Linked DNA regions of Chloroflexus aurantiacus J-10-fl. The protein of the gene in region 1 interacts with the protein of each later gene in a pairwise test. Links are inferred from orthologs where the notes say so. Each region holds a gene or a part of one and is shown in the gene's direction. Other genes may lie near its edges. The genes, in order: serC and selB.

Evidence for each region.
Region 2: the proteins of serC (region 1) and selB interact in binary tests that used the Escherichia coli proteins (3 or more experiments, as listed by UniProt). The link is inferred for Chloroflexus aurantiacus J-10-fl from one-to-one orthologs.

What each region holds. Positions count from the first base shown.
Region 1 is NC_010175.1:1,371,845-1,387,665, reverse strand. Bases 8,507-11,422 are described here. They hold serC (3-phosphoserine/phosphohydroxythreonine transaminase), read left to right. Parts: upstream 8,507-9,381; coding sequence 9,382-10,464; downstream 10,465-11,422. Other genes in these bases: CAUR_RS05200 (glycosyltransferase family 4 protein), read left to right, coding at 11,006-11,422; CAUR_RS05205 (VOC family protein), read left to right, coding at 10,457-10,837; CAUR_RS05215 (NAD(P)/FAD-dependent oxidoreductase), read right to left, coding at 8,507-9,295. In the rest of the region: CAUR_RS05245 (zinc-ribbon domain containing protein), read left to right, coding at 968-1,303; CAUR_RS05240 (TetR/AcrR family transcriptional regulator), read left to right, coding at 2,446-3,090; CAUR_RS05235 (efflux RND transporter periplasmic adaptor subunit), read left to right, coding at 3,087-4,847; CAUR_RS05230 (ABC transporter ATP-binding protein), read left to right, coding at 4,872-5,675; CAUR_RS05225 (ABC transporter permease), read left to right, coding at 5,712-6,962; CAUR_RS05220 (SH3 domain-containing protein), read right to left, coding at 7,323-7,937; more of CAUR_RS05215, read right to left, coding at 8,012-8,506; more of CAUR_RS05200, read left to right, coding at 11,423-12,106; dcd (dCTP deaminase), read left to right, coding at 12,206-12,766; CAUR_RS05190 (ribonuclease J), read right to left, coding at 12,814-14,484; CAUR_RS05185 (hypothetical protein), read right to left, coding at 14,639-15,226; CAUR_RS05180 (uracil-DNA glycosylase), read right to left, coding at 15,263-15,821. UniProt on the Escherichia coli protein: Catalyzes the reversible conversion of 3-phosphohydroxypyruvate to phosphoserine and of 3-hydroxy-2-oxo-4-phosphonooxybutanoate to phosphohydroxythreonine. Is involved in both pyridoxine and serine biosynthesis.
Region 2 is NC_010175.1:303,146-318,958, reverse strand. Bases 6,954-9,861 are described here. They hold selB (selenocysteine-specific translation elongation factor), read left to right. Parts: upstream 6,954-7,427; coding sequence 7,428-9,296; downstream 9,297-9,861. Other genes in these bases: CAUR_RS01230 (zinc-dependent metalloprotease), read left to right, coding at 9,399-9,861; CAUR_RS01240 (DNA-3-methyladenine glycosylase family protein), read right to left, coding at 6,954-7,387. Also shown: CAUR_RS01265 (2-oxoacid:acceptor oxidoreductase subunit alpha), read right to left, coding at 1-1,666; CAUR_RS01260 (peptidylprolyl isomerase), read right to left, coding at 1,943-2,692; CAUR_RS01255 (apurinic/apyrimidinic endonuclease family protein), read right to left, coding at 3,228-4,256; CAUR_RS01250 (tetratricopeptide repeat protein), read right to left, coding at 4,637-5,890; rph (ribonuclease PH), read right to left, coding at 5,967-6,719; more of CAUR_RS01240, read right to left, coding at 6,791-6,953; more of CAUR_RS01230, read left to right, coding at 9,862-10,574; NAD-dependent DNA ligase LigA, read right to left, coding at 11,681-13,810; CAUR_RS01220 (M24 family metallopeptidase), read right to left, coding at 14,195-15,274; CAUR_RS01215 (ATPase domain-containing protein), read left to right, coding at 15,645-15,813. UniProt on the Escherichia coli protein: Translation factor necessary for the incorporation of selenocysteine into proteins. It probably replaces EF-Tu for the insertion of selenocysteine directed by the UGA codon. SelB binds GTP and GDP.

The sequences.
Region 1 (15,821 bases):
TGACCGGTAGGGTGAACGACATGACATGCGCCTGGCACGAAGCGCGGCTGATGAAACAGTCATGCTGCCGCACTTCAAACAACGTGACTGTACCACGGCCCGCAACAGGGATGCACCAGCGGTTGACACCAGCGCTCGCTCCTGTTCTCCGTCCAGGCGTTGACGAAATTCATTTCGTCCAACGCTGCACGTCACCAGTCCATCGCGAGACACCAGTCGCTGACGAAGGCGCTTGCCATCCCTCCGTCCATGACACCGTAGGGGCGGGTTCTAAACCCGCCCCTACGCATGCGGCGCTTCTGCGTATAGATCGCCTCGACCAGGGTTGTCCCGCGCATACCGTACCGCTACTATTCAGCAATACCTCTGGTGCTGCACTGAATGATGTATCGCTGGACGCCCGTAGGGGCACGGCATGCCGTGCCCCAAAGCGGGTTCCCCGCCTCATCAACCCTAACCTTCACCCCACGTTCTGCGTCGGAAACCGCTGTGGATCGAACAGTTGGATAAGTGGCGGGTGGTACTGGCAGCAGCCAATGTGGTGCTCGATGAGATTGTCTTTCTCGAATCGCCCCCCAACCTGCCCTCGCCAGGCTATGCATTACCCATACATCACATCATGTGTTACCAGCAGCAGGTGGAGTTGTGCGTAGGAGTTACCGGCGAGCGACGATGTCGTGCAGGCGGCGCAGCCCACGCCAGATGGTCTTCACACCCGGTTCCCCGTCATGCGGTTGTTGCGGAAGCACTGCATCCACACTTCAAATATGTGACACCAGGATAGTGAAGATGCAAAAATCTAACTTCTCACAATAGTCAAAATTTGGTATAATCAATATTCAAGAATGGTACGGATCTGGTACGCGCTAGCGATCCCCTCTGAGCCTCCTCTCGGTCGAGTTCGGACGCAACGCAACCCCACACCGGCCACGAACCCTTCGTTGTTGTGCTAGAGGAGTAGCGAGCCATGAGCTTCGCAGACAAAACCCTGACCTGTCGGGATTGCGGGATGGATTTCGTCTTTACAGCGGGAGAACAAGAGTTTTACGCCGCCAAAGGCTTTGTGAATGAGCCGGTACGTTGTCCGGCTTGCCGCAAGGCGCGTAAGTCTCAAATGAGCGAGGCGTCTGAACGGCGACGACCGACAGCCGCTCCGGCGAATCGCGAGCGTGTTAATTATCGGGTGACGTGCGCCAGTTGTGGTCAAGAGACGACTGTCCCATTCGTACCACGCGGCACTAAGCCCGTCTACTGTAGTTCGTGTTTCAGTAAGATGCGCGGTAATCAGCGGTCGTTGTTTTAAGGATCGACCCTGAAGAATAGTAGGGTGGGCGCAGGCTCCATCTGCGTCCACCTTCATTTTCTGCACGTTCGTGCAGTTGGTACAGCCGTGTTCCTCACATCCAGGATTCACCGGATTACTGGAAGTCATCGCATTCATCTTCCGCAGACTAAGACTAGATGATCGTGGCGATCACGGATGTCGCATCCGTGGTCGGTACAAACAACGCCTGGAGTCGAGCACGGTGAATGCGGAACCCTTGCTTGCGCACGCTATTGCAGCGCTCAGTGGTGTGATTGCACTAACGATGGTAGAGGCGCACAGCCGGGTGTCCTTACCGCCGCAGTATGACTCACTCTGCACGAATGCCCCCACCCCAACCTGCCCCCGCCGAGGGCGGGAGTCGTCAGTGCGGGGTGTGTTTCCGCTCATGCCTTCCGTTGAGTCAGATGTGATTACGCTAACGATGGTCAGTAGGGGCGACGCATGCGTCGCCCCTACCGCCGCGGTAGGATTCACCTGTGTCAATGTCACCAATGTCGTCCTGACTATTCAATAAGAATTCGGTAATAAAAATACTGACAGGTAGGACGCACCTGCACCAACGCCTCCGTCCCCACTCTGTGCGCCAATCCCCGCGTCGCCTGGTGCCACATTGCATCTGGCGTGATAGAAGTCTCGGCTCGCAATCTAACGATTACGCTGACGCCACACCGGAGCGATCATTGCGCCTGCGTTTGCGACGGCCTACCGGCGGCTTGCGGGTGGCACTTCAGCACGGGGATGAAATCCGAACCCAAGTTGCTACCTTTACCACTACAGAGGCACAGAGGACTCAGAGGATGAGTATAACCCGGGTTGCTTCTGTGAGGCGTGACATAACACATCCATAGGAACTGGCTACGATCCACATCGTTCACGCGGTTGCGCCATACGGTGTTGAATGCAACGTCGTGTTATTCATCCTGACAGTCAGACTCAACAGCCTGCTCATAGCACGGGTGACAACTTGAGTTATTTGAAGGTTCACGTCTTCGCGCAAGCGTTTGTATCACCTGAAGGATTTATCGACAAAATATTTGCAAAGCATTGACAATGATTGTTCATCGTGGTATATTACTTACCGGTCGGTAAGAATTAGTTAGACGAGACTGTTGAAAGTTATGGAACAAACCCTGCTGCCCGATCCGCGTATTAGCGATAGCCCCACCGCGCTCCGCATCCTCGATGTGGCAGCGCAGCTCTTTATGCAGCGTGGCTATCGGGCAGTTTCGATCAACGACATTATTCAGGTTGCCGGTATTACCAAGCCAACCCTCTACTACTACTTCAGCGACAAGGAAGAACTCTTTGTGCAGATGGGGTTGCGTGTGCTGGCAGCAATGCACCAGCCGCTAACCGATCTGGTTGGCGCTGACCGCCCACTGAACGAGCGTCTTCAGGCTATGGCAACGGTGCTGATGGACTATGAAGGCGATATGCGGATGATGCGCCACGAGATGATGGAGCATCTCGGTGACGCGGCCCGGGCCAGGTTGAGTGTTGCCTTTTACCGGCATTTGTTTGCCCCCCTTACCCGGGTGATGGACGAAGCAATTGCCGCCGGTTTGATCCGCAGTGATCTTTCGGCGGCGACAGCAGCGATGCTGTTTCTCAGTCTCTGTGAAACCTTTCACGAGATGGCTCCCCCCAATCCGATGGCGCAGTGGGTGGGTAGCGTCTCCCCGTCTCTGTTAGTCGATCTCTTTTTGCACGGCGTTGGCCAGTCCACTACGCCCAATTCTTCAGCAGGAGCAGTACAGGCATGAGCACGTTACCCCAGTCTCGACCGCGTTTTGGTTTACCCCGTCTCCCCTGGCCGGTGTGGATTGCGGCCGGCCTTTTGATTGCAGTTATCGCGACGGTTGTTGTTCGTTTCACTGCCGCATCGACGGCCGATCCGCTGGCCGGTCTCAGTCTGGCCCCGGTAACCCGTGGCGATTTGCGGTTGACCGTTAATGCTACCGGTTCGGTTGAACCGAACCAGACCGCTGAGTTGAGCCTGACGCTCGGTGGTCGGGTGCAAGAGGTGCTGGTGACGGTCGGGCAGCAGGTTGCGGCGGGTGATCCGTTGCTGCGCCTTGATGACCGCCAGTTGCGGGCCGATGTGGCAGCGGCTGAGGCAGCCGTTGCTCTGGCTCAGGCCGATTTGCAGGCGCTACGCGAGCGGGCAACGCCCGAACAACGGGCTGAGGCCGAGGCGCTGGTCGCCGCTGCTCAGGCCGGGCTGGCGCAGACGCAGACCAATGTGACGCCGGCAGATATTGCGGCTGCGCAGGCTGCGGTGACCGAAGCCCGTGAGCGTTTGCAGAAGTTGCTGAACGGGGCTACGAATGAGCAACGGGTGCGCGCTGAAGCAGCTCTGGTGCAGGCCCAGGCCGAACTTGAGCGGCAGCGCGACCTGCTCTCGGCGGCTAAATCTGAGGCCCTGGCACGAGTAGAAGCTCAGGCCAATGCTTTGCGTAACGCTCAGAGTGCATACAGTGATGCCTACTGGAATTGGGAGCATGTGAAGGCAAATGGTACCGATCCGCGCACTGGACGCTCTCTCAATGAGACCGAGCAGCGCGATTTTGAACGCGCGTTCGAGCGAGCGGCACGAACATTGGCCGATGCAGAATCTGCATTAGCCCAGGCCCAAATCGCGTATCAGACGGCGGTGCAAAATGAGGTGAGTGGTCTGGCGGCGGCTGAGGCACGGGTAGCCAGCGCAAAAGCCGATCTCGATGCTATTCTGGCCGGCCCTGACAGCGATGCCATTGCGGCGGCCCGGGCGCAACTGGCGCGGGCCGAGGCCGAGCTGGCCCGTCTGACCGGTGCGGCACGGCAGAATGCGATTGCTGCCCAGCAGGCACAACTCGCTGCGGCGCAAGCCCGTCTTGCCCAATTGACTGCCGATCCACGCGCCAGCGATCTGGCCCGCGCCGAAGCTCGCCTGGCCCAGGCTCAGGCGCAACTCGAAGCGGCCCGCATCCGCCTGGAAGAGGCTACGCTGCGCGCACCATTTGCCGGTGTGGTGGCCGCTGTGAATGTTTCGGCGGGTGAAGCGGTCAGTGGTCAGACCCCGATTGTCCTGATTGATGTCAGTCGCTATCTGGTGAAAGTGACGGTTGATGAAGTTGATGTGGCGCGGGTTGCGCCTGGGCAGCCGGTAGAGGTGACCGTTGATGCTCTGCAGGGGCCGCCATTCCGCGGTGAGGTGGTGAACATCGAGCCGCTTCCCGCCGGTACCAGTGCCGTTACCGCTTATCGCGTGACCGTTGCCTTTGATCCGTCCGGTCAACCGGTGCGTGCCGGGATGACCACCACGGCTGCGATTATTGCCGCCACGCGCAGCAATGTCTTGCAGGTGCCGGTGACTGCTCTTCGCAATGAAGGTGCCAAGACCATGGTTCAGGTTGTCACCACCGATGAAAATGGGCAGCGCACCATCAGCGAGCGGGCCGTCCTGGTTGGATTGCAGGCCAACGGTCTGGTCGAAATCAAGAGTGGTCTGGCCGAAGGCGAGCAGGTTGTTGTGCGCTAATCAAATCCTGGAAGGAGTGCCACTGTGACGACTGAATATCGAGGCCGGCCAATTGTTGAGTTGCGCAATATTCGCAAGACGTTCCCAACCGGCGATGGCGAATTTGTTGCGCTGGACGATATTAGCCTGACAATTGAAGAGGGCGAGATGGTCGCCATTATGGGGCCATCGGGGAGTGGTAAGAGTACGCTGATGACGCTGATCGGGTTGCTCGACAGCCCGACAAGTGGCGAGTATATCCTCGATGGCGTTGATGTCTCGCGCCTGAACCGCCAGGAACAGGCCCGGATTCGCAATCGGAAACTGGGCTTCGTCTTCCAGAACTTTAATCTGTTGCCCCGTCTGACGGCGCAGAAAAATGTTGAGTTGCCACTGGTGTATGGTCGGGTCGGCGCGCGCGAACGGGCCGAACGGGCGCGCGCAGCTCTGGAAGCGGTCGGTCTGGGCCACAAGCTCAATAACCTGCCCAACACCCTGTCGGGCGGGCAGAAGCAGCGGGTGGCGATTGCGCGGGCACTGGTGCATGATCCGGCGATTATTCTGGCCGACGAGCCAACCGGTGCCCTCGATACACGCACCGGGGCCGAGATTATGGCGCTCTTTCGCCAGCTCAATCGCGAACAGGGGCGAACTATCGTGATTGTTACCCACGATCCGGAGATTGGCCGGCACATGGATCGGGTGATCGGTCTGCGTGACGGACGCCTGGTTGACAATATCTTGAGCGAATACTACGGGGTTGAGGTGCTGGAGGAGGTTGAGCGGAGTCGTGATCTGGAGCCGGTACCGGTTCCGGTGCGGCGTCAGCCAACCGACGAGGCCGCCTGATGCACTGGTACGGCCAGACCATGATGAGAGGGAACTATGCTCACTGAGTTAATTGCAATGGCGTTTGACAGCCTGCGCGCTAATAAATTTCGCTCGTTACTGACCATGCTCGGCGTCATCATCGGCGCGGGGACACTGGTTGCAGTGTTGTCACTGGGTAACGCCTTGCAGGGGCAGGTCTTTGAACAGTTTGTCGATCTGGGTACCCGCCGGATTGCCGTGACGCCGGGCGATCCGCGGGCGAAGGGTGCCCGTGATGTGCCCGGCTACGGTCTGCTCTCGATCCAGGATTTTCAGGTGTTGAATCAACTGGTTGCTGACCGTCCTGATCTGTTTCGGGCGATTGCGCCAGAAATCACGGTCAGCACCCAGGCGCGGGCCGGTACGGTCGCTTTGCAGACCCTGCTGGTTGGCACCAGTGCTGACTATCCCCAGGTTCAGCGCACACCGATGCTGCACGGTCGGTTTTTAACCCCCGCCGATGAAGCAACCGGAGCGCGGGTTGGGGTGCTGGGCTGGCTGGTGGCCCGTGATCTCTTCGGCACCGACAAAGAGGCGTTGCGGAATGTTATTGGGCAAACGATTGAGGTGAACGGCCAGCCGATTGAGATTATCGGCATTATCAACGAAAACGGCGGGCCGTTCTCGACCGATGGCCGCATTTTTACCCCGGTAAGCACCATGCGGCTGCGGCTGATCGGCGATCTTGACCTGCCGGGGCGCGGGTTGCAAATGAGCAGTATCCTGCTCGGCTTGCAGAGTGAACAGCAGGTCAACGAAGCGGTGGCCTTGATCGAACGCACGTTGCGGGCGGCGCGGAATGTTCCCGCCGATGCCATCAACGACTTTGATCTCCAGACCCCCACGCAGGCGCTGAACGTGCTGGCCGGCATCAGTACCGCGATTACCGGTTTCATTGCCGTAGTCGCCGGGATCAGTCTGGTCGTTGGTGGCATTGGCATTATGAACATCATGCTGGTCGCGGTCACCGAACGCACCCGCGAGATTGGGGTACGCAAGGCACTGGGGGCCAGTGATGGCGATGTGCTTGGTCAGTTTGTGATGGAAGCGGTGGCGCTGAGTCTGGTGGGCAGTATAATCGGTGTGATCGGCGCAATCGGCATTGTCTGGCTGATCAGCACGGTGAGCGGCATTGCCACCGGCATCTCGTGGATCGGCATCGTGCTGGCCCTGACCTTCGCGTCGGTGATCGGGATCGGGTTCGGCTACTACCCGGCCCGCCGGGCCGCACTGTTGCCGCCGATTGAGGCGTTGCGGTATGAGTGACGAGCAGGTGCGACGTTGCACCACATTTTGCTCAACAGTGTGCCAGGGGTGATCCTCGTGCTGAAGCGTTTTCAGGTGTGTTACCGGTGCGTAGGGGCGGGTTCAGAACCCGCCCCCTCCCTGCAGGGGCGACGCATGCGTCGCCGCTACGGGTGTGAGGCGGGGCTACCAGATTTATCTCAGTAATCATCATCGCCCAGCCAGATGATCCTGAAAACGTATGTTATCCCCGTGACCGGCAGAATAACCGATGCGACATTGCCCGGTATCATGCATGGCAACTGCAAAAGCCACGCTCCCGCACTCCAACCCACGCGAGGTAACTACATCCTATCTGGCAGTAGACGGACGACCCCTGTCTTAACCTTCCGGGCTGGTGACCAGTTCGGTACCGGCGACCCAGCCTTCGCGCCCGTCGGTTGTGCGAATCTGCCACCACGGATAACCGTCTTTCTCTTGCGGGCCGGCCAGTAGCGTGAGTTGGGTGCCGGGGGGCAGGCCGTCGAGGACGGTTGAGTCGAGGCCAGGGGCGCTGCGCAGGCGCAGATTCTTGCCGCCGGCCTTCTGCACATACGCCACACCACCAACCTGTAAGCCGCCGGTTGTGGGGGTGGCTGCCGGGGTGCTGGGGCCGATCTTGACCACGCCACTGCTGCCCAGCGCACCGATGGCCCCACCGATGTCGGTGGCGGACGCCGTTGGACTCACTGTTTTGCCGCCGGTACTGGCTGTGGCCTGTTGATCGCGCAACCGTTTTAGTTCAGCCTCCATCTGCGCCAGCCGTGCTTCGGCCTCGGCCAATGCCTTGCGAGCCTGTTCGGCGGCTGCGGCATCCTGCTGCGCTGCCTCAAGTGCTTCCTGCAACCGCTTAATCTCTTGCGCCTGGCGACCGATCTGATCGCTCATCGAACGCAGTGCTTCGCCGACCCCCTTGCCCGCCTCGCCCTCGTCCTTCTTGCTGCCATAGTTGATCATGGAACGACTCCTTCCCTTGCGCACCGCCACCGCATCTACGGTTAGATGCATTATAGCTGTTCCCGGACGTGTTGTCAGCGTGGTAGATCGGCCTGGATCGCCTCTGCGCAACGTTCGCCACTGAGCAGGGCAGCATTGATGCTACTGGCTTCCGTCACTTCCCCGGCCAGATACAGACCACGCCGTTCGGTTCGGTTGTCGGGCAGGTTGGGGTGCAGGCCGGGTGGTTGGCGGAACTGACTGAACGGAATCCGGTCAACCCGCAGGATACGGGCATTCGCCAGCGCAGTGGTGGCTGTGGCTTCGTTGATGAACATGCGATTCAGATCGACCATCGCGCGGGCGACGACCGTGCTGTCGTCCTGTTCGGGAACGCCGAGGATCGCTGCGGCGTAGAGATGCCAGCCGGTGGGCGCATAGCCCGGTGCCACTGCACTCATGGGGGCAAGGGTGTTGACAAAGGCTTTTTCGTCGGCATTCAGGATCAGCTTCTTGCCCCGATACAGCGGCTGGCGGGTGGCCAGCCAGACACACGCCGAACCGAGCTGGCCTTCCGGCATCGGTAAACCGCTGAGGCGGGCTGTTTCGGGGGCCGGGGTCGCCAGGACGACGGCGTCGGCCATCATTGTACTGCCGTCGGCGAGACGCACGCCGCACACCCTGCCAGATTCCTCTACCAATGCCACCGCCCGTGTATTGAGCCGTATGCGTCCGGCTGTGCGCAAGTCAGTAGCGAGCTGTTCGGCAATTGCGCCCATCCCCCGATTCGGCACCACCGTCTCACCGTCGCTCATCATCTTGAAGTTGAACCGGAAGCACTTGGCGCTGGTTTGTAGCGAACGATCCAGAAAGATGCCGCCGAAGAAGGGGCGGAAGAAGCGGTCAATCATCTGGGTACTAAACCCCAGTGCCCGTAACTCTTCAATCGTGGTGCGGTCCGGGCCGGCCAGCAGGTCATCAATCGTGTGCCGGCGCATGCGCAACGCCACCTGGAGGGTGCGGAGTTTATCGCTGAAGGGAACGACCGGTGCCAGTACAGCTCCGGCCAGTGCCGCAGGATCGCGATCCCGGAGTGGATCGGTTAACACGAAGTGACGGCCTTGCCAGACGACAATCGCGCCTGGATCGAATGCCCGCAGGTCTAACGCCGCGAGCTGAAGTTGCCGTTGTACCGCCGGATACGCGGTAAAGAGCACCTGAAAGCCACGGTCGAGGATAAAGCCATCAACCTGATCAGAACGCACCCGGCCACCGAGACCATCGGTGGCTTCGATCAGAGTTACCTCATACCCCTTGCGGTGGAGTGTCCGCGCACACACCAGACCGGCGACACCGCCGCCGATAACAAGTACCTGCATACTCCTTCCTTCTAGGTAAGCACGTTACCATTTCGAGTATACTATGTTTCACAGCGAGCCTGCTCGAAAGGATAAAGGGGGACATCATGATTCACAACTTCAATCCCGGCCCGGCAGCGTTGCCGCCTGACGTAATCGCACGTGCGCAGGCGGAACTGGCTGATTACCACGGCTGTGGGATGTCCGTTCTTGAAATAAGTCATCGCAGCAAGGAATACGAGGCAATCAATGCGGCAGCGGAAGCCAATCTGAAGGCGCTGCTGGGTCTGGGTGACGATTATCGCGTGTTGTTTATGCAGGGCGGCGCCTCGATGCAATTTGCCCTGATCCCGCTCAACCTGTTGCCTGCCGGTGCCACTGCTGAGTATATCGTCACCGGTACCTGGGGCGAGAAGGCGTATGAAGAGGCGCAGCGGGTCGGTGCGGTGCGGTTGCTGGCAAGCACAGCCGCCGATGGCTACCGCAGTTTGCCGTCCATCGATGCCATTACGCCTGACCCACAGGCGGCCTATCTCCACCTTACCACTAACGAGACGATTCAGGGGGTGCAGTGGCCGGCTGAGCTGCCCGATCTCGGTTCGGTACCGCTGGTCGCCGATATGAGCAGTGATTTTCTCTCGCGGCCATTCCCGGCGCAGCGCTTCGCGCTGATCTACGCCGGTGCGCAGAAGAACCTGGGGCCGGCGGGTGTTACTGTGGTCGTGATTCGGCAGGATATGATCGAGCGCGGACGCAAAGACCTGCCGGTCATTATGCGCTATGCCACGTTCGCCAAAAACAATTCGCTTTACAACACGCCACCCGTCTTTGCGGTGTATATGGTGAATCTGGTGTTGGAGTGGATCAAGGATCAGGGTGGATTGGCGGCGATGGCCGAACGGAACGCCCGCAAGGCGGCACTGGTCTACGCCGCGATTGATGGTAGCGATGGCTTCTACAGCGGTCACGCGGTGCCGGCAGCACGTTCGCTGATGAATGTAACCTTCCGTCTGCCCACGCCCGAACTGGAAAAGCAATTTCTGAATGAAGCCCAGGCCGCCGGGATGGTCGGGCTGGCCGGTCATCGTTCGGTAGGCGGCATTCGCGCATCGCTGTACAACGCGGTCGCGCCGGAGTCGGCGGCAGCCCTGGCCGACTTTATGCAAGACTTCGCCAAACGCCATGGATGAGCATCCTTACGCGGCAGCCATCACCTTCATCCCGGTCACCGATTTGCAGGCGAGTGCACGGTGTTACGCCGATGCACTCGGCCTGCCGCTGGTGCTGGATCAGGGTGGGATTCATATCTACCGGGTAGCGCGGGGTGGTTACCTCGGTTTGTGTCAGCGCACTGAGCCGGCGATTGCCGATGACCGTCTCATCCTGACGATTGTCAGCAGCGAGGTTGATGCAATCTACGAGCGGCTGGTTGCCGCCGGTATTGCCACCGACGGCCCACCGCGCGAAAACCCGCGCTATCGCATCTACCACTTCTTTGCCCGCGATCCCGATGGCTATCGGCTAGAAGTGCAGCGGTTTCTCCATCCGTTCGACGAGGGTTGACGCAGTTTCAGCCATCTGTGACCGGCCAGAAGCTGGACTGCCCCCGCCCATGCCCATCCGCTGCCATCCACGGGTCGCACCCTTCGTGGGGCAAGAACTTGATATAATGCCACCGGGATTGGCCGGACATCGCTTACCTGGTTATCTACTACGTCGAGATATTCGCTTATGCGTGTTGTCATGCTCTCGAAGGCCGTGGTCGCCGGGGCCTACCAGCGCAAGCTGGAGGAGATCGCTCGCCTTGGGGTAGAGTTGACCGTTCTGACCCCAGACGGCTGGCGTGAACCGCGGGTTGGACTTATCCCTCTTGAACGGCGCTTCACCGACGGCTATACCCTGCTCACAGTGCCTATTGTCTGGAATGGTCATCATCATATTCATTTCTACCCCGGCTTACGTCCGCTGCTCGCCCGCCTGCGGCCACAGGTCTTCCACATTGATGAAGAGAGTTTTAACCTCGCTACCTTTCTGGCCATGCGGGTCGGACTGGCGGTCGGTGCACGGTGCTGTTTCTACAACTGGGCCAACATTGATCGGCGCTACCCACCACCGTTCTCCTGGTTTGAACGCTACAACCTGCGCCACGCCGCGCACGCGATTGCCGGGAACCAGGAAGCGGCAGCCATTTTACGCCGTCACGGCTACAAAGGGCCGCTCAGCATTATCCCCCAGTTTGGGGTTGATCCCGACCTCTTCACGCCACGTGATGCAGAGCGCCGGCGCTCAACCTTTATTGTCGGCTACGTTGGCCGGCTGGTGCCGGAAAAAGGGGTAGCCGATCTGGTGCAGGCGCTGGCCGGTCTGCCGTCCAGTGTCCGGCTGCGGCTGATCGGTGATGGGATCGAGCGCACACGCTTGCAAAAACTGGCGGCAGAACTGGGGGTGAGCGAGCGGCTTGAGATCAGGCCGGCAGTGAGCAGTACTGCGGTGCCGGCAGCGATGCGTGATCTTGATGTGCTGGTCTTGCCGTCGCGCACACAGGCCAACTGGAAAGAGCAGTTTGGGCGGGTATTGATTGAAGCGATGAGCTGTGGCGTGCCGGTGATTGGATCGACGTGTGGCGAAATCCCGCACGTTATCGGCGACGCCGGGATCGTCTTTCCCGAAGGCGATGTCGCTGCGTTGCAGTCAGCACTTATGCGCTTGATCGAACATCCCGATCTCTGGCACGACCTGAGCCGGCGCGGACGGCAACGGGTGCTGGATTCGTTCACACAGGCAGCCATCGCCCGTCGTCACGTCGCCGTCTACGAGGAGATGGCGCGATGAGCGGCGAGCAGTACCTGAATAAAAATCGAGCTGTAATGTTCTTTTCAGGCAGAGATTGTATGCTGGAAAGCAGCATTCACCAACCGTAAGGAGTCACCGATGCCAATTAAATCAGATCGCTGGATTCGCCGTATGGCACTCGAACACGGCATGATTGAGCCGTTCGTTGATCACCAGGTACGCCGGGGGGTCATCTCGTATGGTCTGACCTCGTATGGTTACGACATGCGCGTCACCGACCACTTCAAAGTCTTCACCAATGTCTACAACGCCCTTGTCGATCCGAAGCAATTTGATCCGCGCTCCTTTGTTGATATTCGTGCCGATTACGTCGATATTCCACCGAACTCGTTTGCGCTGGCGCAATCGCTGGAGTATTTTCGCATTCCCCGCACGGTGAGTTGTATCGTGATCGGCAAATCGTCGTATGCCCGCTGCGGCATCATCATCAACGTTACCCCGCTCGAACCGGAATGGGAAGGCCATGTCACGATTGAAATTAGCAACACGACCCCGCTCCCGGCGCGCATCTACGCGCACGAGGGCATTGGGCAGGTCTTGTTCCTGGAGAGTGACGAGCCGTGCGAGGTGTCGTATGCCGACAAGAAGGGTAAATATCAGGGACAGACGGGGATCGTGCTGCCGCGGATCGATCCGTAAAGCCGCGAGACGTTGTGGCAACCACAACGTCTCGCTCGCAACCACAATCACACTTCCATAACCATCGGCAGTACCATTGGCCGCCGCCGCGTCTCGCGGTAGAGGAATTCGCTCACCACATCGCGAATTTTGCGATTGATGTAGGCTGCGTCCACCGGGTTGCTGCCATTGCGGTTGGCCAGGGCAGCGCGCACCGTTTCTTTGGTGGCCTCGATCAAATCCTGGCTCTGGCGCATATAGACGAAGCCACGCGAGACCACGTCTGGCCCGGCAACGAGCTGACCGGTGGCGCTATCAATGCTCACCACCACGATCAGCATACCGTCTTTAGCCAGCAACTGGCGATCACGGACAACCACATTGCCCACATCACCAACCGTCGTACCATCAACGTAGATATACCCAACCGGGGCCTTGCCGGTAATCTTACCGAAGCCGGGGGAGAACTCCATAATCGTGCCCCCTTCGGCCAGCAGCACCCGCTCACTGTCGGGCACCGCGCCAATTGTTGTCGCCAGCTTGCGGTAAAGCATCAGGTGGCGATAGTCGCCGTGGAAGGGCACAATGTAACTGGGGCGCAGCAACGCCAGCACCAGCTTCAACTCTTCCTGCGCGGCGTGCCCGGAGACGTGGACCCGTGCTTCAGGGCCATAAATCACATCAGCCCCCAGCTTGAAGAGGTTGTTGATCACCTTATTGACACTCACCTCGTTGCCGGGAATCGGCGTAGCCGAGAGCACTACGGTGTCGCCGGGTTTGATCTTGACATTCGGATAGTCACGGTTGGCCATGCGGTTAAGGGCCGACATTGGCTCACCCTGGCTACCGGTGCAGACGATGGCAATCTCCTCGTCGGGGTAGGCCGACATTTCGTGCGGACGGATGATGGTGCTCTCATCGGCCCGCAAATAGCCTAACTCGAAGGCGATGCGGGCATTGGTCTCCATACTCCGCCCGGCCAGCATCACTTTACGGCCATACGCCTCTGCCGAGTCGATTACCTGCTGCACTCGACTGATGTTTGAGGCGAAGGTTGCGACAATGATCCGGCCCGGTGCGGTAGCGAAGATATTATCAAAGGCTTCACCAACAGTCGCTTCACTGGGGGTGTAGCCTTTTGATTCAACCCGTACACAATCGGTTACCAGCACCAGCGGCTTGCGATTACCAAGTTCGGCAATCTTCTCCAGATCGGTTGGTCGGCCATCAACCGGCGTGTGATCGAGCTTCCAGTCGGTCAGGTAGACCAGCAGACCGGCAGGTGTGGTAATGGCAAACCCGACTGCATCGGGGATGGAGTGGGCAATGTGGAAGGCTTCGACATTGAACTGACCAACCTGAAACGGCACCCGTTCATTGATTTGAACGGTCGTCACCTTATCGTGCAAACGATGTTCGCGCAACCGATTGCCAAGCAGGCCCAGGGTCAGTTTGGTACCGTAGATCGGTGGAAAACCTAAATCGGCGATCAGATGTGGCACGGCGCCGATATGGTCTTCGTGACCGTGGGTGAGGAGAATACCGCGAATATGATCCGTCTTCTCGCGTAAGTAGGTAATGTCGGGCAACACGAGATCAACACCGAGCATATCGGCATCGGGAAACATGACACCACAGTCAAGAATGACGATGTCATCGCCATACTCGACCACCCACATGTTCCGACCGACCTCCCCGGCGCCACCGAGTGGAATCACACGGAGACGTTGTTTGGCCATAGATTTCTACCAGGATCGTTGTGCAGACGATCCCTACTCCTTTCTGTTGTATCCAGATATTCGCTTACAAAGGCGCTCCAGCGCAGGCGCCTTACGCACGTATATTGACAGGGCATACCCGAACCCTGAACGTCCCTTTTGGTTGTTGTCGGCATCAAGATGCCGGCGCATGTACTGCGTCTGTCGTAGCGCGTGATCGCACACGCACCATTTCTTCTTGAATGACCCTGATCAGTTCCGCCCGTCGTTCAATCCCGGCACCAATGATCAGGCGTTGGCGGCCATGGGTCTGGCGATGCAGCCAGCGGCGCAGCGGATTGGCTATCGTCTCAGCCGGATCGTACCAGCACAGAATCACAGCCGCTTCATCGGGTGTCACCGGGTGTGGCTGAAGAGCACTCATCACGTGCCAGGGATAACACAAACGAACACCCAGCGTTTCGTACTGAAGTCCCTCTGCTTCCGGGCGAAACGTCGCGTCCCATTCGGCGATCAGGTTCCAGATCAGCAGGGGTGTGGCCACAACCAGCACCAGCATCAGCAGTGCCGGCACAGTCTGCTCAAGTGCCGGCGGTTGGGCCAGAAGCCGTTGCAGATCAGACAGAAATGCGGCGGGATGCAGACTCAGCCGGAGCGTACTGGAAATACTCCACACCGCAAAGACCCAGAGGATCATTGCCACGGCAATCATCAATAGGTTGTCACGCCGTCCTGCCGGCGCGAGGCGATAGTTCTGTGACATTGAATCGTCGCATTGCTGGCGACTTGCGGCCAATGGTCAGAAGAGACGGAGTTGCTCTGGCGGCTCGTCGGGCTGTGGTGCTGGAGTCGAAGCCATCTTTCGTTGCCGCTCGGCTTCGGCCAGAATGTCGGGCAGGCGGCGAAAATCGGCTTCGAGCAATGGCCGGTTCTGCGGCTGATGAAGCGCAGCCGCCGGGTGGATCATCGGCACGATTAATCGCCCCTGAACATAACGCGGTTGACCGTGAATCCGCGAAATCCGTTCACCGGGCAAAAACAGACCCATCGAAAAGCGCCCTAGCGTCACAATCACTGCCGGATCAATGGCCGCAATCTGGCGCATCAGAAACAGTTTCGTACACGTCGCAATTTCTTCTGGTTCGGGATCACGGTTCTGGGGCGGACGACATTTCACAACATTCGCAATATACACTTCGTCGCGCCGCAGACCGGCCAGGGCCAGCAGGTCGGTCAGGAACTGGCCAGAAGGGCCAACAAACGGACGACCCTGCCGGTCTTCGTGATAGCCCGGCCCTTCGCCAATCAACATAATACGTGCGTTTGCCGGCCCCTCGCCGGGCACCGCACGAGTACGT
Region 2 (15,813 bases), 1.1 Mb from region 1 along the record:
ATTGCCCGTCGTGATTCTGCTCGATAACGACACAGATTTGATGGCGAGCAATGAAGTTCGTCACTTCCGGGCCGAAGGGAAGTGCGCGCACGCGCATACTGCTGGTAGGAATTCCGGCAGCAGCCAGGAGATCACGGGCTTCGCTAATAGCCGGTGCGGTTGAGCCAAAGCCGATCAGGCCAATCGTTGCTTCAGGATGATCATCAATAACAGGACGCGGAACCAGCCGGCGTGCCGTCTCGTGTTTGCGCCAGAGACGCGCCATATTGCGCTGCCAGTCTTCCGGGCGTTCGCTGTACACGTTCCGTTCATTGTGCCCGGTACCGCGACTGAGCGTAGCGGCCAGAGGGTGAGGGTTGCCGGGCAGGGTTCGATAACCGATCCCATCACCATCCACGTCGGCAAAGCGGGCGTAGTTCGTTAGCCGGGAGAGTTCCTCGGCGCTGAGCACTTTCCCACGTTGGAGAGGTTGTTCCGGGTAGGTGAATGGCTTGCTCATCCAGATATTCATGCCCAGATCAAGATCGCTCAAGACAAAGACCGGTGTCTGTAACTGTTCGGCCAGGTCAAAGGCGGTCTGGGCATCGCTGAAACACTCTTCCATCGTACCAGGCAGCAAGATTACGTGGCGCGTGTCACCGTGACTGAGGTAGTAGACAGCCATCAGATCACCCTGAGCGGTACGGGTCGGTAGACCGGTCGAAGGGCCAACCCGCTGTACATCCCAAATGACTGCCGGAATTTCGGCAAAGAACCCTAAACCGGCAAACTCACTCATCAGCGAAATGCCAGGTCCAGAGGTGGCCGTCATCGCACGCGCTCCGGCCCAACCTGCACCGATCACAATCCCGAGTGCGGCAATCTCGTCTTCTGCCTGCACAATCGCGCAGGTTGCGCCATCTGTGGGCGGACGCAGGCGGGGGAGATAACTCTCCAGCGACTCGATCAGGCTACTTGATGGCGTGATCGGGTACCAGGCAACAACCCCCACACCGCCGGTGATGGCGCCAATCGCTGCTGCTGTGTTGCCGTCAATCAGCATCATACCGTCAGTTGCCTGCATCCGGGCGATCCGAAAGCGTCCATGGGCAGGCGACGGTTCGGCGGCAGCCCAGGCATAGGCAGCGCGAATAACCGCCAGGTTTAGCTCAATCGCCGAGAGACGACCGCGAAACTGTTGCTTAAGCGCAGCGACCAGGGCTGCATCTTCGATACCGAGCAGCGCCGCCAAAGCGCCAACGTAAGTCATATTGGCAGCGTATGTACGGAGGCGCTGATTCACGCCGACCTGATCCAGCAGTTGCCGTACCGGAATTGCAAATGGGATGATGTCCGTCCGTGATGGCTGCCAGGGGCCATCGGCAGGGTAGAGACAAATTCCGCCGGGTGGTAACTGCGACAGATCGTCGTTGGCTGTGCGCGGATTGAATGCCACCAGAATTGGTGTTTCAGCCGGGCGGGCTGTGTAACCGGCCTGGCTCACCCGCAGAGTGTACCAGGTAGGTTCACCTTGAATGTTGGAAGGAAAGAGGTTCTTGCCGGAGACGGGAATACCCATCTTGAAGATGGCCCGCATTAGCACCATGTTCGCTGTCTGGCTACCAGAGCCGTTCACGGTGGCTGCGGTGATGGCAAACTCGTTCACAACTGGTTCGGGGGATTGCATAGCTTCCTCGCAAAACATGCTCGACACTGAGCGGTAGTTCGTATTATACGAGTGGTGTGTGGTAGATGGCAAGTACGACTGCCGCGAAATCAGCACGAAAGGGTTGTCTCAACCAGGGAGACCCTGTCGCTCAGGTAGATGAAGGAGAGATATCTATCGTCGGAATGCACTGACACGTGGAAGAGGAAGACTTCTACGCCCAACGTGCCACAATGTGATGAGGAATGGCAACACTATGACGTTGCCATTCCTCATTTAAAATACAAAGATATTGAACTACTCTTCGTTAATGGCAATACCCAGAATCATCTCGCCGGGGGTCGCCAGATCGGCAGGATTGCTCGGGTCGCGCAGCGGTATCCCGTCAACAATCTCCTGACCCTGAATAACTCTGCCGAAGATCGTGTACTGCTCGTTCAGCCGGGGTGCCGGCGCCGTGGTGATGAAGAATTGCGAACCGGCACTGTTTGGGTCCGACGAGCGTGCCATAGCTACGATACCGGGTTGGTCGAACAAAATCTTGTCGGTGAACTCTGCCGGGATGGTATAGCCGGGGCCACCGGTGCCATCGCCGCGTGGGTCGCCACCCTGAGCCATAAAGTTGGGCAGTACCCGATGCCAGGTCAGGCCATTGTAGAAGTTCTGGCGGGCCAGGAAGACGAAGTTGTTCACCGTCTGGGGCGCAATATCGGGTAGCAGTTCAATCACAATCTCACCGCGTGGGGTGTAGATAGTAGCGGTATACTTTTTAGCCGGATCAATGCTCATTGGCGGTGGACTGCTGTACTGATAGGTGGTGGCTGTAGGCAGTATGGGCATACTGCCGGTGATCGGTGTGGGAACCGATGCAGGCTCTGTTGGTGCTGGTGGGTTGGTAGGAGCAGGTGCTGCGGTTGGTACGACTATTGGTGTTCCAGATCGGCTAATCAAGAGGCCGGCCACAAACCCTAACACAATGAGCAAAATGGCAATAGCAACAAGACCGGCCAGCGGGTTTGATGTTGTAGATGGTCGCTCGTTACTCACAGATCACCTCGGTAGTATGATATTTTTCCGCTGGCATTATATCAAACCGCGCAAGGATGTGCGTATACGCCGCTCTTCTGGCAGTTGTCTCATAAAAGCTGTGCGGTTGTGCTACCCGACCGTCGCCCAGGCTCATGAGTGCCTGCCAATCACTAACGACAGTATAGCTCGCTCGCAGTATGGAAGCGAGGAGTGCTAACGACGATCTCCAGTGCCATCACTCGCCGGATTACGTGCCTTGCTTGCTCGTCAGGCGTGTATCGCGGCGTGTGGAGTGCGGCAGCCACATGTCGCACCAGCCGCGCTCACGATCAGACGTCTGTCAGGCCGTTTACCCTGCTGGTCACGGGGATGCGGTGTGTGATCGTCACGATTATGTCGTCTGTCAGTAATGAATGAGATAGCTTCTTGTAGGCGGTATATGCGTATGTCAGGCAGTCGCGATTCAGGTAGACTTTGCCACAGCGCTGGCCGGCCAGCGTGTTCTGTACATACATCACATATGAACATAAGACCCTTGCTGTGTGACAGATCCTCACGCCAGCCGCGCAGCCCATTCGGGTGCATAATGAGCCAGTTCCTGGCGGAGACGCAAAAGTGCCAGATCGCCGGCTTTTGCTTCGATCATCAGATCGAACGGTGGTAAACCCCGACCGGCTTCGAGCAGGGCAATTGCATCATGGGCGACTACAAAATCGGCGTGCTGACCGGCGCGTGGTGGTATGACCCGGGTAGTACCGTTGCGTCCCGGAAGCAGATGGGCTTCGCTGCGTTGACTGCTCAGATGAACTTCGGGGCGGATCTGGTGCGGCCAGGTGGCCAGGGTCAGCCCTAGTGCCAGCGCCAGACTCAACCGTTCAGGATTGTGTAATCGGTAGTGGAGATAATCGAAAACGATGGGGATACCGGTACGTGCAGCTAAAACGAGTAGTTGCCCCAGCGAGAATCCGGCGCCGGTGTGCTCGATGGTTGTGCGCCGGCGAGCCTGAATCGATAGCTTTACCCAACGCTGGATGAAGCGTTGTTGTGCAGCAGGATCGGCAGCTCCGGGATGTATCACCAGGGTGTGATTGATGGTCTGAGCGTGATCAAGGGCTGCCAGAAGCTGACACGTCGCCTCAATCGTGCGGATCGTCGCGTCGGCAACCTGTTCATCGGAATGGCTGAGGCTCAGGTGCGGATCAAGGTGTACGCCCAGGCGCAGGTTGCGGGTACTGATGTGTTGATTGAGGAGCGCGAGTTGTGTCTGACATTCAGCCAGATCGCTGAGATTGAAGTGACGGGGTAACGCAAAACGGTAAAACCGGATGTTAGTCCGCTCAAGGTAGCGTAGGGCATCACCTAAATGGGTTAATAAGATGCTGAGATGAGGTGGCGAGCCGCTGATCAGGCCGGGTTGACTCACAGTGCGAACGGCAAAACCGAGCCGAATACCAGGGTGGGTTGTGTCGTATTGCTGTCCGGAAGATCGGATTGCTGCATGCTTTGATTGCCTGGATGCACGCTGGTAGAGCGGTGCAAGGTCGTGGCTGGTTCCAGGAATTGGATGATCTATTGCCTTCATAACAGTAGCCGCAGCACGTTGGATAGTGAGCGTTTGTTTGCAAGGGCGTTCGCCGGTGATGGTGCAGGTGAATGCCTGTTTATTGTAGGACAAATGTTCGTTTTCGTCAATAGCGATGATAGCTATTTGTCTGTTTGAGTCGTCGATGCAGGTTGGCAGAACACTGCCGACAGCATGCACGGCGGGCTGTTGCAGATGGTGAACAGGCCAGAGACTGCGTTCTCTGCTATCACCCAGATGGTACAGGACGTGGTGCAGGTGACGAGCGAGCCGGAAGCGCGCCTTCCCAGGGGGTGCTTGTCCACAAGGCACAGCGTGAGGGTGACGGTAGATAGCGTGCCGATGCCTTACGTTAAACTTGATATAACAATCATTGTGTCCTACTCAGCCGGGTGGTCGGGCGGCGAGGTGTGCAACAGGGCATTGATTGCCAATCGCCGATGGTGGCGTGTGTAGTATCGAATCTGGCGAGGCAGGTTGTCTTCGCCGGGTAGCGTTTGTACCATCTGTATCAGTCGTCCGGCAATGTGTTTGATGTGATCGGTCTGACCGGCTGTATCAAGGCTTTGCAATTCCTCTTCCCAGGGTACGGTGCATTGACCTTCGACGATTACCCCGATGATTTCCGGCAACAATTTGCTTTGGCGTGTCCAGTTAACTGCCAGGCAGAAGCCAGGTCCAGGAACGGGCAAGCGTTCGCGGGCAATGGTGAGCAGATCGGCGGAATGACCGACTGCCATCACGATCAAGATTGGCTCGGAGAGCTGCGGTAAGTGGTGCAGGCTCAGCAATGGCAGATTGAGTAATTGCGCCAGGGTCAGCGCCAATGGCTTGCTCATCAGCTCTGGTGTCGTCACCCCACCGAAACGCCATTCGCTGCTGCGGGCCAGGGCAAGAAAACGCTGTATGGTACGGGCGACATCGAGTTCGCTGAACCGGTAATTGCTCAGCGGTCGGATCGTGAACCCATCGTCCATTGCTGAACCGAGACAGATAACCCCCTCGTGAATGTAGAGTTCGTCTTTGTGACTGATGGTGGCGTGAAATTCACGTCGTCGTTCAATACTTTGCAGACAGGAGAGCAATTCCAGTTGCGTTTCTGGGGTTGGGGCCAGGGCCAGGCTCTGTTGCCAGGCCTGACGTGCTTCGTCGAAGCGTTGCATGTGAAAGAGACAGCGACCAAGCAGGTGAAACACGCCCCAGTCGTCGTAATAGTGTTGACGCGGGATTGTCAGGAAGTTCAAGGCAGTTTCGTAGTCACCACGGGCTGCGTAGATGTAGGCCAGTTCGAGTTGTGCCGCTACGTCACCAGGGTCAAGTTCAAGGCAACGGCGAAACTCGCGTTCAGCCTCATCGTAGCGCTCGAGTTCAATCAGGACAAAACCGAGGTTAAAGTGGGCAAAATAGTCGTCGGCCAGGCTGGCGACAGCCGCAAAGGCATCGGCAGCTTTCGCCAGCAGCCCCTGCTGCTGATAGTGGAAAGCCAGCGCATTATGGGCATCGCGCAGGGTCGGATCAGCAGCGATTGCGCGCCGAAACTGATCAACCGCTGCTTCGGGATGTTGGGTGCGTTCAAAAGCCAAACCGTAGCGTAGATGGCGACGACCGGCAACGCGTCTGGTCTCGTCTGTCATGATAAACCTCCTCGCCCGGCATGGAGGGCGACCGTTGCGAGCCATGACGTCGCAGGTTGATCGGGTACAATCCGGGTTATGGGGATTGTACCTGGCTCATGGCGTTGTTGGGCAAGGCAGTTGCCAGCGCAGCGGCCTGTGCGTCCAAAATCTGTTGAATGCCTCGTCCGGCCAGATCGAGCAGTGCGTTGAGCTGGTCGCGAGTGACTGCTGATCGCTCGGCTGTGGCCTGGACTTCGATATACCCGCCGGCACTGTTCATCACTACGTTGCAATCGAGGTCGGCCTGACTGTCTTCTTCGTAGCAGAGATCAAGCAGTAACACGCCCTGAAGCATGCCCACACTTACAGCAGCCACCGGTGTCAGCGTTGGTCTTGTTTCCAGGACGCCGCTGCGTACCAGGTAATCTACCGCCAGCGCCAGGGCAACGTAACCGCCACTGATTGCTGCCGTGCGGGTACCGCCATCGGCCTGTAACACATCACAATCGATGGTGATAGTACGTTCCCCAAGCGCATTGAGGTCAATCGCAGCCCGCAACGAACGACCGATCAGCCGCTGAATTTCTTGGGTTCGGCCACTCGGCCCGTTGCGTTCGCGACGGGTGCGTTGGAGAGTGGCACGTGGCAGCATTGCATACTCGGCAGTGACCCAGCCACTCTGCTGGCCGCGCATCCAGGCTGGTACTCCATCTTCCACCGTAGCGGTGCAGAGAACACGAGTCTTTCCGTAGGCGATCAGTGCCGATCCCTCTGCATACGGTGCCGCACCGATCTCGATGGAAATGGGACGTAGTTGGTCTGGTGACCGTCCATCAATCCGCATCATACGAAACCGTTTCCTCTACCTCTTATTGACCATCATACCACGTTTGTGACCACGATACAACGTGAGATTACTTAACTGATCATAATCCGCCGTGCCTGCCAGAGGTACCAGCAGGCAATGCTGCGGTAGGGACGCCAGCGTTCACCAAAGGTACGCAGTTCCTGGGGTTTGGGCAGGCGTGGTTGATCGTAGATGAGACGAACAGCATCACGCAGGCCCAGATCGGCAGCCGGCAGGACATCCAGTCGTTCGAGGGCAAACATCAGATAGATTTCAGCCGTCCATCGCCCAATGCCCTTTACGGTCATCAGGTGTGTGATGGCTGTTTCATCGTCGAGCGTTGGCAGCAGGTTCAGGTCGAGTTGACCACTCATCACGCGCTCGGCCAGGTCGCGCAGGTAGCTGCTCTTCTGAGCCGAGAGGCCGGCAGCGCGCAGTACTGTCTCATCAGCCGCAATGATAGTCTCCGGTGCCAGGCTGCCCAATCGCTCGTTGAGACGGTCGCGAATGGTTCGGGCCGCTACCAGTGATAGTTGCTGGCTAATGATGGCATAGGCCAGCGTGGCAAAGCCGTGCGGCTGCCGTTGCAATGTATATGGGCCAATCTGTTCGATCCAGTGCCCTAGCGTTGGATCAACGTTGCGTAGATGCTGAAGTGCGTGTTCCATCGTTTCATCGTACAATGCTCTTAGCAGTATTGTAAACGATATGCAAGAGTTTCTGGCAATGTTTGTGATTGGAACTGCCGGTCATGTCGATCACGGTAAGTCAACCCTGGTCAAGGCATTAACCGGTATTGATCCCGACCGTTTGCGCGAAGAGCAGCAACGCGAGATGACCATCGATCTGGGATTTGCCTGGCTGACCCTGCCGGGTGGGCGGGAAGTGAGTTTGATCGATGTCCCCGGACACGAGCGTTTTATCAAGAACATGCTCGCCGGTGTGGGTGGTATTGATGCGGTGCTCCTCGTCATTGCCGCCGATGAAGCAGTGATGCCGCAGACCCGTGAGCATCTGGCGATTATCGATCTGTTGGCGATCCGCCACGGGATTGTGGTGCTGAGCAAAGTTGATCTGGTCGATGCTGACTGGCTGGAGCTGGTGCGCGAAGAGGTGCGCGAGGCGCTGGCCGGGAGTACACTGGCATCAGCACCGATAGTGCCCGTCTCGGCCCGTACTGGCGCCGGTTTGGCCGAACTGCTGCTAACACTCGACCGTTTACTTGATACGCTGCCGGCGCGTGATCAGGTGCGCGGTGTGCCGCGATTGGCGATTGATCGGAGTTTTACCATTACCGGTTTTGGTACGGTCGTGACCGGTACCTTACGCGATGGTGTCCTCTCAGTTGGTCAAGAGGTCGAACTCTTACCGCCAGGATTACGTGCGCGCATTCGAGGTTTACAAAGCCATCAACGACCAATCGATCAGGGGAAACCGGGCATGCGGGTGGCCGTGAACCTGGCCGGTGTTCATCACCGCGACATCAGGCGTGGTCATGTGCTGACCTTGCCAGGCGCATTGACGCCGACGACCTTACTCGATGCACGAGTGCGCGTTGTTAGTGATGTGGCGCCAATCGCGCATAATGCTGCGCTCGATCTGTTTATCGGGAGCAGTGAAGCGCCCTGTCGGCTTACCCTGCTGGATACCGATGAGTTGAGCGCCGGTACCGAAGGATGGGTACAGATTCGGCTGACAGTTCCGGTCGTTGCCGCCGTTGGTGACCGGTTCATTCTGCGCACGCCTTCACCCAGTCGCACTGTTGCAGGTGGCGTGGTGATTGATCCGCATCCGCCACGCCATCGTCGCTTTCGTTCCGAGGTGATTGCGGCATTGACATTGCGATCCCAGGGTAGTCCCGCCGAGCGGTTACGCCAAACCCTGGCCGATGGCCGGCCCCGGCTGCGCACAGAGAGTTTAGCTGCTGCCGGTATCACTGATACTGAGGCCGAGGCGGTGCTGGTGGCACTCGTCACAGAGGGACATCTGGTCGTATTGGGAGACGACGTTCTGATCTCATCTGCGGGTTGGGCCAGTTTACGTGCAACCTTACGTGATCTCCTGGCGTCGTACCATCAACGCTTTCCGCTGCGGCGGGGCATGTCGCGTGAGGAGGTACGCCAGCGCTTGCAACTGACACCACGACTCTGGCAAAGTGTCCTGGCAACCACCATGGCAGAGGGCTGGCTCAGTGCTGATGAAACAACGGTACGGTTGACCAACTTCACACCACAGCCAACAGCAGATCAGCAACGTGCGCTCAATCGCTACATAAGCGCGCTGGCCCACATGCCCCCTGCTCCACCACCTGCTGAACTCGACAGTGAATTACTGGCGTGGGCATGTGATAATGGTCTGTTGGTGAAGATCGCATCTGACCTGTATCTGTTGCCGGCAACCTGCACAGCAATGACGATGTGGGTGCGAACTACCGTAGAAACGCAGGGCGGGGTAACGGTAGCAGCGTTTCGTGACCATTTTGGCGTCTCGCGACGGTATGCAGTTGCGTTTCTTGAATACCTTGACGAACAGCGGATAACCCGGCGAGTGGGAGATACACGCATTCTGGTGCGTTAAGGCATTATGTGTGGATCGCCAGATTGGACAGGAGGCGATCAATCATGATAGACTCTTAACAGACACTAAACCTACCCCGCTCGCGCTGGAAAGGAGACTGCTTTGGCCGGTAATCAGAATGATTTGCGCCGTTTTGGCACAGCTTTGTTGTTGGGTGTAGCTGCCGGATTTGCCGCACGTTATTACCTTGAAACACGTGCCCGTAACAGCACTCGCCCTGCCAGCGGTCTGATCGATTGGGAGCAGGCTCGCCAGGCTGCGTTGCGGCTGTCTCAATGGGAGCAGGCACCGGTGGATAATCGGGCTTTCCGGCGCGAGCAGTATGCGCGGATGGTGGCGCTCAGCGAACCTCTGATCGCCGACTATCTCGGTGTACGGCTACCTGAACCGGTAAGTCGGATTTTTGTCTTTGATCGGCGGGAATGGCTGGAAGCGAATATCGTTTCATTTAGCCAGCTTTTTCGCCCGATTGAAGAGATGTACGAGAAGAACGGCGGTGGGCGGGGTGCACTCGGCGTGCTGATGAATGACGTTAGCAGCAAGCTCCTGGGCGTTCAGATTGGCGGCTTGCTCGGCTATCTGGCTCAACGGGTGCTCGGTCAGTACGATCTCAGTTTACTGTCGGCTGAGGCGACCGGCGGCTCACTCTATTTCGTGGAACCCAATATTGCCCGCGTCCAACAGCAACTGGGTCTGAGCGACGAGGATTTCCGGCTCTGGATTACGCTGCATGAAATGACCCATGCCTTCGAGTTTGAAGCCTACCCATGGGTGCGCACGTACTTCCGCGAGCTACTTGAGCAAAATTTTGCCCTCGTCAGTGGGCAAATGCTCAGTAGTGGCAATAGCCTGGTCGATATGCTCATGCGCCTCTTGCAAGGTATTGGGAGTGGTCAACACTGGATCGAGACCGTGTTAACACCTGAGCAGCGAGCGGTTTTTGACCGGATTCAGGCGCTGATGTCGCTGATCGAAGGCTACGGGAATCACGTGATGAATGCAGTTGGTCGCCGGTTGTTGCCCAGCTTCAACCAGATTGAGCAGCAGATTGCCCAGCGCCAACGCCAGCGCACCATGCTTGACCAGATGGTCTTCCGTCTGACCGGTCTCGATCTGAAGCTGGCTCAATATCAGCAGGGCGAGGCGTTTGTCAATGCGGTTGTCGCAGCGCGTGGCATTCAGTTTGCCAGCCGGGTATGGGAGCGACCGGAGAATCTGCCGTCGATGGATGAAATCCGCAATCCGGGGCAATGGATCGTGAGGATGGATCGGCAGTAGGCGAGGGTTGAAGTCGTTCTACCACATCTGGAAGTAGAGACAACTATCACCCTGGCCCTGACCGATACACACCGTGCGCAGACAATAGTCTGCCCCCTGGGAGCGCGCACCTTCGGCGCGCTCATCACCTGCACCAGCCCGCACCAGCGGGAGTCATTCGGTGCCGCTGCTTCCCGCCCCCGGCGGGGGCGGGTGAGGGTGGGGGTGTTTACACGTCCCGGCATCACACTCCAGCCTGGCCTCGCTCCGCTGGGGTGTGGGCGTTCTCCAGATAGCTCCCGATGACCTAAATCCCGCCCCCCTCCCAACCTCCCCCCGTTGGGGGGAGGAACGTACTTACCCAGGCGGCAATCTGGGCAAATTATTCTTTATCCCCTCCCAACCTCCCTCTGCTGGGGCTATGCATTACCCACATGTCACGCTGCGTTAGGCCGAGCTGCAAGCGCTCCCTGTGGAGGCATTCCATCCACCGCCGGCAGGGGCTGGCCATGACCGCTGGTGCGCAGGCTGGACGTCTTCCCCGTGGTCTGATCCAACGGTTACCTCCGCTGCTATCATCTATCATCCGCTTTCCGTTCGTGACGTACGACCCACGCGACAGCAGGGCGACGCGATAGTGCCCAGGATCGCGCACGATGAGATAGGTTCGACTGATGAGCGAAGCGGTTGACAACCTGGGTATGGGTAAGGCATAGCGCTGTGCGGGAGCGGGGAGCGTAGCGGCTGCGATTACCTCTGAACAACCATCGATTGCACGCGATGCAAGACATTCCCGTCCACCGCATCCCTTGGAAGGTCAGGTGAACGGCACAGGCACCGTCCGTAGGGGCGGGTTGAGAACCCGCCCCTACCGAACCCGCCCCTACACACTACCGGCACCAGCACGCTGTGGGGCAGGCTGCCGGCCTGCGCTCAGCCATCCCCATCATCAGGGGTACGTACCGGCACGGGTGTCCGCTGCAATCCGCGCCGGATCGTGTGTACGGCTGGCGCGGCAGCATGGCTGCCGCACTCCAAACCCTGCGCCACGCACATGATGCGTGTGTAAGGCAACCCATCCGGCACGTGCCGGCACGGCTGGAGCGGAGCACTGCCACGCCGTCGGGTCATTCTCCGTCAAGCGGTAAGAGCAACTGATTGCCGTCGGTGTTGGTTTCCGGTGGAGGTGGTGGTGGCGATGGTGGTGGTTCTGCCGTTGTTCCGATCAATGCCAGCAGACCGGCTTCGTCAATGACCGGAATCCCTAACTGGAGTGCTTTGGCGAGCTTACTCCCGGCATTAGCTCCGGCCACCACATAGCTGGTCTTTTTGCTCACACTATCGGTCACCTTACCGCCATGGGCAACAATGAGTGCGCTGGCTTGCTCACGGCTCAGCGAGGGTAGCGTTCCGGTCAAGACAAATGTCTTGCCGGCGAGGGTGTCGCTCTGGCGCGTTGGACCACTCACCCCACCCATCTGTACCCCGGCTGCCCGCAGCTTCTCTATCAGCGCCCGGTTTGCTGGACGTGAGAAGAAATCAACAATACTGGCCGCTACCACCGGGCCAATACCGGGAATCTGTTCCAGTTCTTCCTGGCGCGCTGCCATGATTGCGTCGAGTGATCCCAGCGCCGCAACAAGAGTTTGGGCGGCGACGGTGCCGACGTAGCGGATACCCAGCCCGACCAGGAGCCGGTCGAGTGGCCGTTGCCGGGCAGCGTCAATGGCGGCGAGCAGGTTGGCGATCCGTTTCGGGCCGAATCCCTCCAGTTCTGCCAGTTGATCGGCTTTCAAGAAGAAAATGTCTGCTACATCACGAATGAGACCGCGCTGGACGAAGAGTTCTGCCTGTCGCTCACCCATCCCAACAATGTCGAGGGCTGATCGGCTGACGAAGTGTTCGACCCGGCGTACCAGTTGGGCCGGGCAGATGCTGAAATTGTTGCAGCGCCAGGCCGCCTCACCTTCTTCGCGTTCAAGCGGTGAGCCACAGGCCGGGCAATGGGTTGGAAATTGCCAGGGCCGCTCACTGCCATCGCGACGGGCGATCACCGGGCCGACCACGTAGGGTATCACGTCACCGGCGCGTTTGACGATGACATAATCGCCGATCCGAATGTCGCGCTGGGCAATGTAATCGGCGTTGTGCAAACTGGCGTTTCGTACTGTCACACCGCCGATCTGTACCGGCTCCAGTTCAGCGTTGGGTGTGACGACGCCGGTACGACCAACATTGACCGTAATATCGAGCAAGCGGGTGATCGCTTCGCGGGCCGGGAATTTGAAGGCAATTGCCCAACGGGGATCGCGCCCGACAACACCCAGTTCGCGTTGCTGGGCGAAATCATCGATCTTGATCACTACCCCATCGGCTTCGTAAGGTAGATCGTCACGTTTGGCCATCCAGGCTTCGCAATAGGCCAGGACTTCAGCGAAGTCGGTGAAGCGGCGAACATCCTGGTTGACTGGAAAGCCGAGTGCGCGCAGATAGCGGAGCGTTTGCCATTGACTGCTGAGCGAAATGCCTTCAACGACGCCAACACCGTAGGCAAAGAAGCGGAGCGGACGGGCCGCGGTAATTGTGGGGTCTTTCTGGCGTAACGAGCCGGCAGCAGCGTTGCGTGGGTTCGCGAAGATTTTCTCTCCTGCGGCGGCAAGCCGATCATTCAGCGTCTCAAAATCAGCCGTGCGCATGTAGACTTCGCCCCGCACCTCTATCGTGGTCGGCAATGTCGTCGGCAAGTCATCATCTTGGGGCGTACTGGTCGCTTGAAGTGTCAGCGGGATACTGCCGATGGTGCGCAGATTTGCCGTCACGTCTTCGCCAACCTCACCGTCGCCACGGGTGGCCCCCTGCACCAAGCGGCCATCGCGGTAGGTCAGAGCAACGGCCAGACCGTCAATCTTTGGCTCGACCACATAGGCTACTATGGCATCGGGGCCAAGGAGTCGTAGTACCCGATCCCGCCATGCCAGGAGATCAGCCTTCGTAAAGGCATTACCGAGTGATAACATCGGCTGCGGGTGTTGTACTTTGGCAAACTGAGATGCAGGTGTCCCGCTTACCCGTTGGGTTGGCGAGTCGGGGGTGATTAACTCTGGGTGTGCCGCCTCCAATGCGCGCAATTCAGTCATCAGCGCATCGTATTCAGCATCGCTGACGATGGGATCGTCGAGCACGTAGTAGTGATAGTCGTAGCGGCGGATCAGGCTGCGTAGCTCGTTGATGCGATCAGCGACAGTCGTATGGCTCATTGGAAACTCCACGGTTACGGTAGAAGTTCGTCGGAGGTACTATAAAAAAATGGTCTAAAGTAGTACCGTTGGGGGGTTGCCAAAAAGTAAAAGAACCGTTATCATACAGACACCCCCCCCACACGAGACCCGCTGGCAGTTGCCAGGGGGTTTCGTGTTTCTCCAGCATTTTTTATACGAACATACGTGCATTATTGTAGCACAGGTTTTCGGGAACGATGTCGGAGTCGCGTTATGATACGCCCATCGCGTGTGGGGCGATGCGAATACGCCGGCAACGATATGTGTGTACGGCGATAACCACTTGCTGGTTGAAACGCCACAGGCTACCCTGTGGCGTCCCAGGATCAGGGTGGCTGGCGATCTTGTGTGGCAAGTGCCTGATTACTTCGGTGCCTGTGACAACACCTCGTAACCATTGGTCGTGATGAGGACCAAATCCTCAATCCGCACCCCACCCCATTCCGGCAGGTAGATGCCCGGTTCGATAGAAGTCACCATTCCGGCCTGCAACGGCGGACTGGGAGGTGCGTCAGGGGCGGTAATTCGGAGCCAGGGTGCTTCATGGATCACCAGACCAACGCCGTGGCCGAGGCTGTGCGCGATGCCTTCAGCGTAGCCGGCCTCACCGATAACGCGGCGAGCGATGGCATCAGCTTCAGACCACGGTAATCCAGGGCGAAGGGCTTGCATGGCAGCCTGTTGTGCCTTGAGGGTTGCCGCATACACTGCTCGAAAGGTGTCGTCGGGTTGACCGAGCACAATCGTGCGAGTCAAATCGGCGTGGTAGCCATCAAGACGGGCCCCCATATCGATGATGATCGGTTGGCCTTCCCCCAAAACATCATCACCCGGCGTATGATGTGGACGGGCACTATTGCGACCCGCAGCCACGATAATCGGGAAAGACGGCCCTTCGGCACCCAGGTCGTGCAGTGCTACTTCGAGGCGCCATGCCGCTTCACGCTCGGTCATGGTAGGGGTGAGTGCGGGTAGCACTGCGGCCAGGGCAGCATCGGTGATGGCGGCGGCCCGGCGCAGCAGCGCAATTTCTTCCTCATCCTTGACCATCCGTAGTTCTTCCACAATATTCTCGGTGGGAACCAGCTCGATAGCATTGCCAAGCGCGGCGGTGTACTGACGATGCTCGGCAACGGTCATAACCGCCGCTTCAAAGCCCAATCGTTTGATGCCCAGTTCGCTCGCCAGATCAGCGATCAGGGCGGTCATTGGTCTGGCCGGAGGACGTACCTCACGCAGGGTAAAGTGCGGTGCTTCAGCCGCAGCTCGTATCAGATAGCGACCGTCGGTGAGCAAGAAGGCGGCTTCGGCACTGATAAGCAAAGCACCGGCGCTACCGGTGAAGCCGCTGATGTAACGGCGACTGGTTGGCGCAGTGAGCAACATTGCCGGTAATTCGCGTGCGGCCAGCGTTGCCCGTAATTGTTGCAATCGGTTCGTCATTATCTGTCCTTTCGTCTTTCCACGTAATCGTGTGACCCTGTTATCCTACACCATATATGCAGAGTGTGTGACAAACCGGTCAGGCTGGCTATGTGCGGAGGGGAATATGTCGAGGGGGTTATCGGCATTGGGGGCGACCGGTGGCTGGAGGCACATGCTTCTGCTGCGAAGCAGGTCTGGTGTAGACGGTATGCTTGCACAAATCATACGTACTGCCGCTGGAAGGGAAGCGTCTGGTAACGTGCTGACGGTATTGAGATAATTTCTGATTACCCATCGATACATAGATGTTGCCTGACAACTCCTTGACGCTGACTTGTAAACAGATTAGTATGGATGCTATGTTGATTGGTGGTAGTGGGGGATCATCATGGAACAGGCAGCAACGCAACGTCTCGCAACTGGTATCCCCGGCCTCGACGAAATTTGTGGTGGTGGATTGGTGCCACGTTACGCTTACCTGGTGCGTGGCGGGCCGGGAACGGGAAAAACGACGCTTGGCCTCCATTTCCTGGCTGCCGGCGCGGCAAATGGCGAAA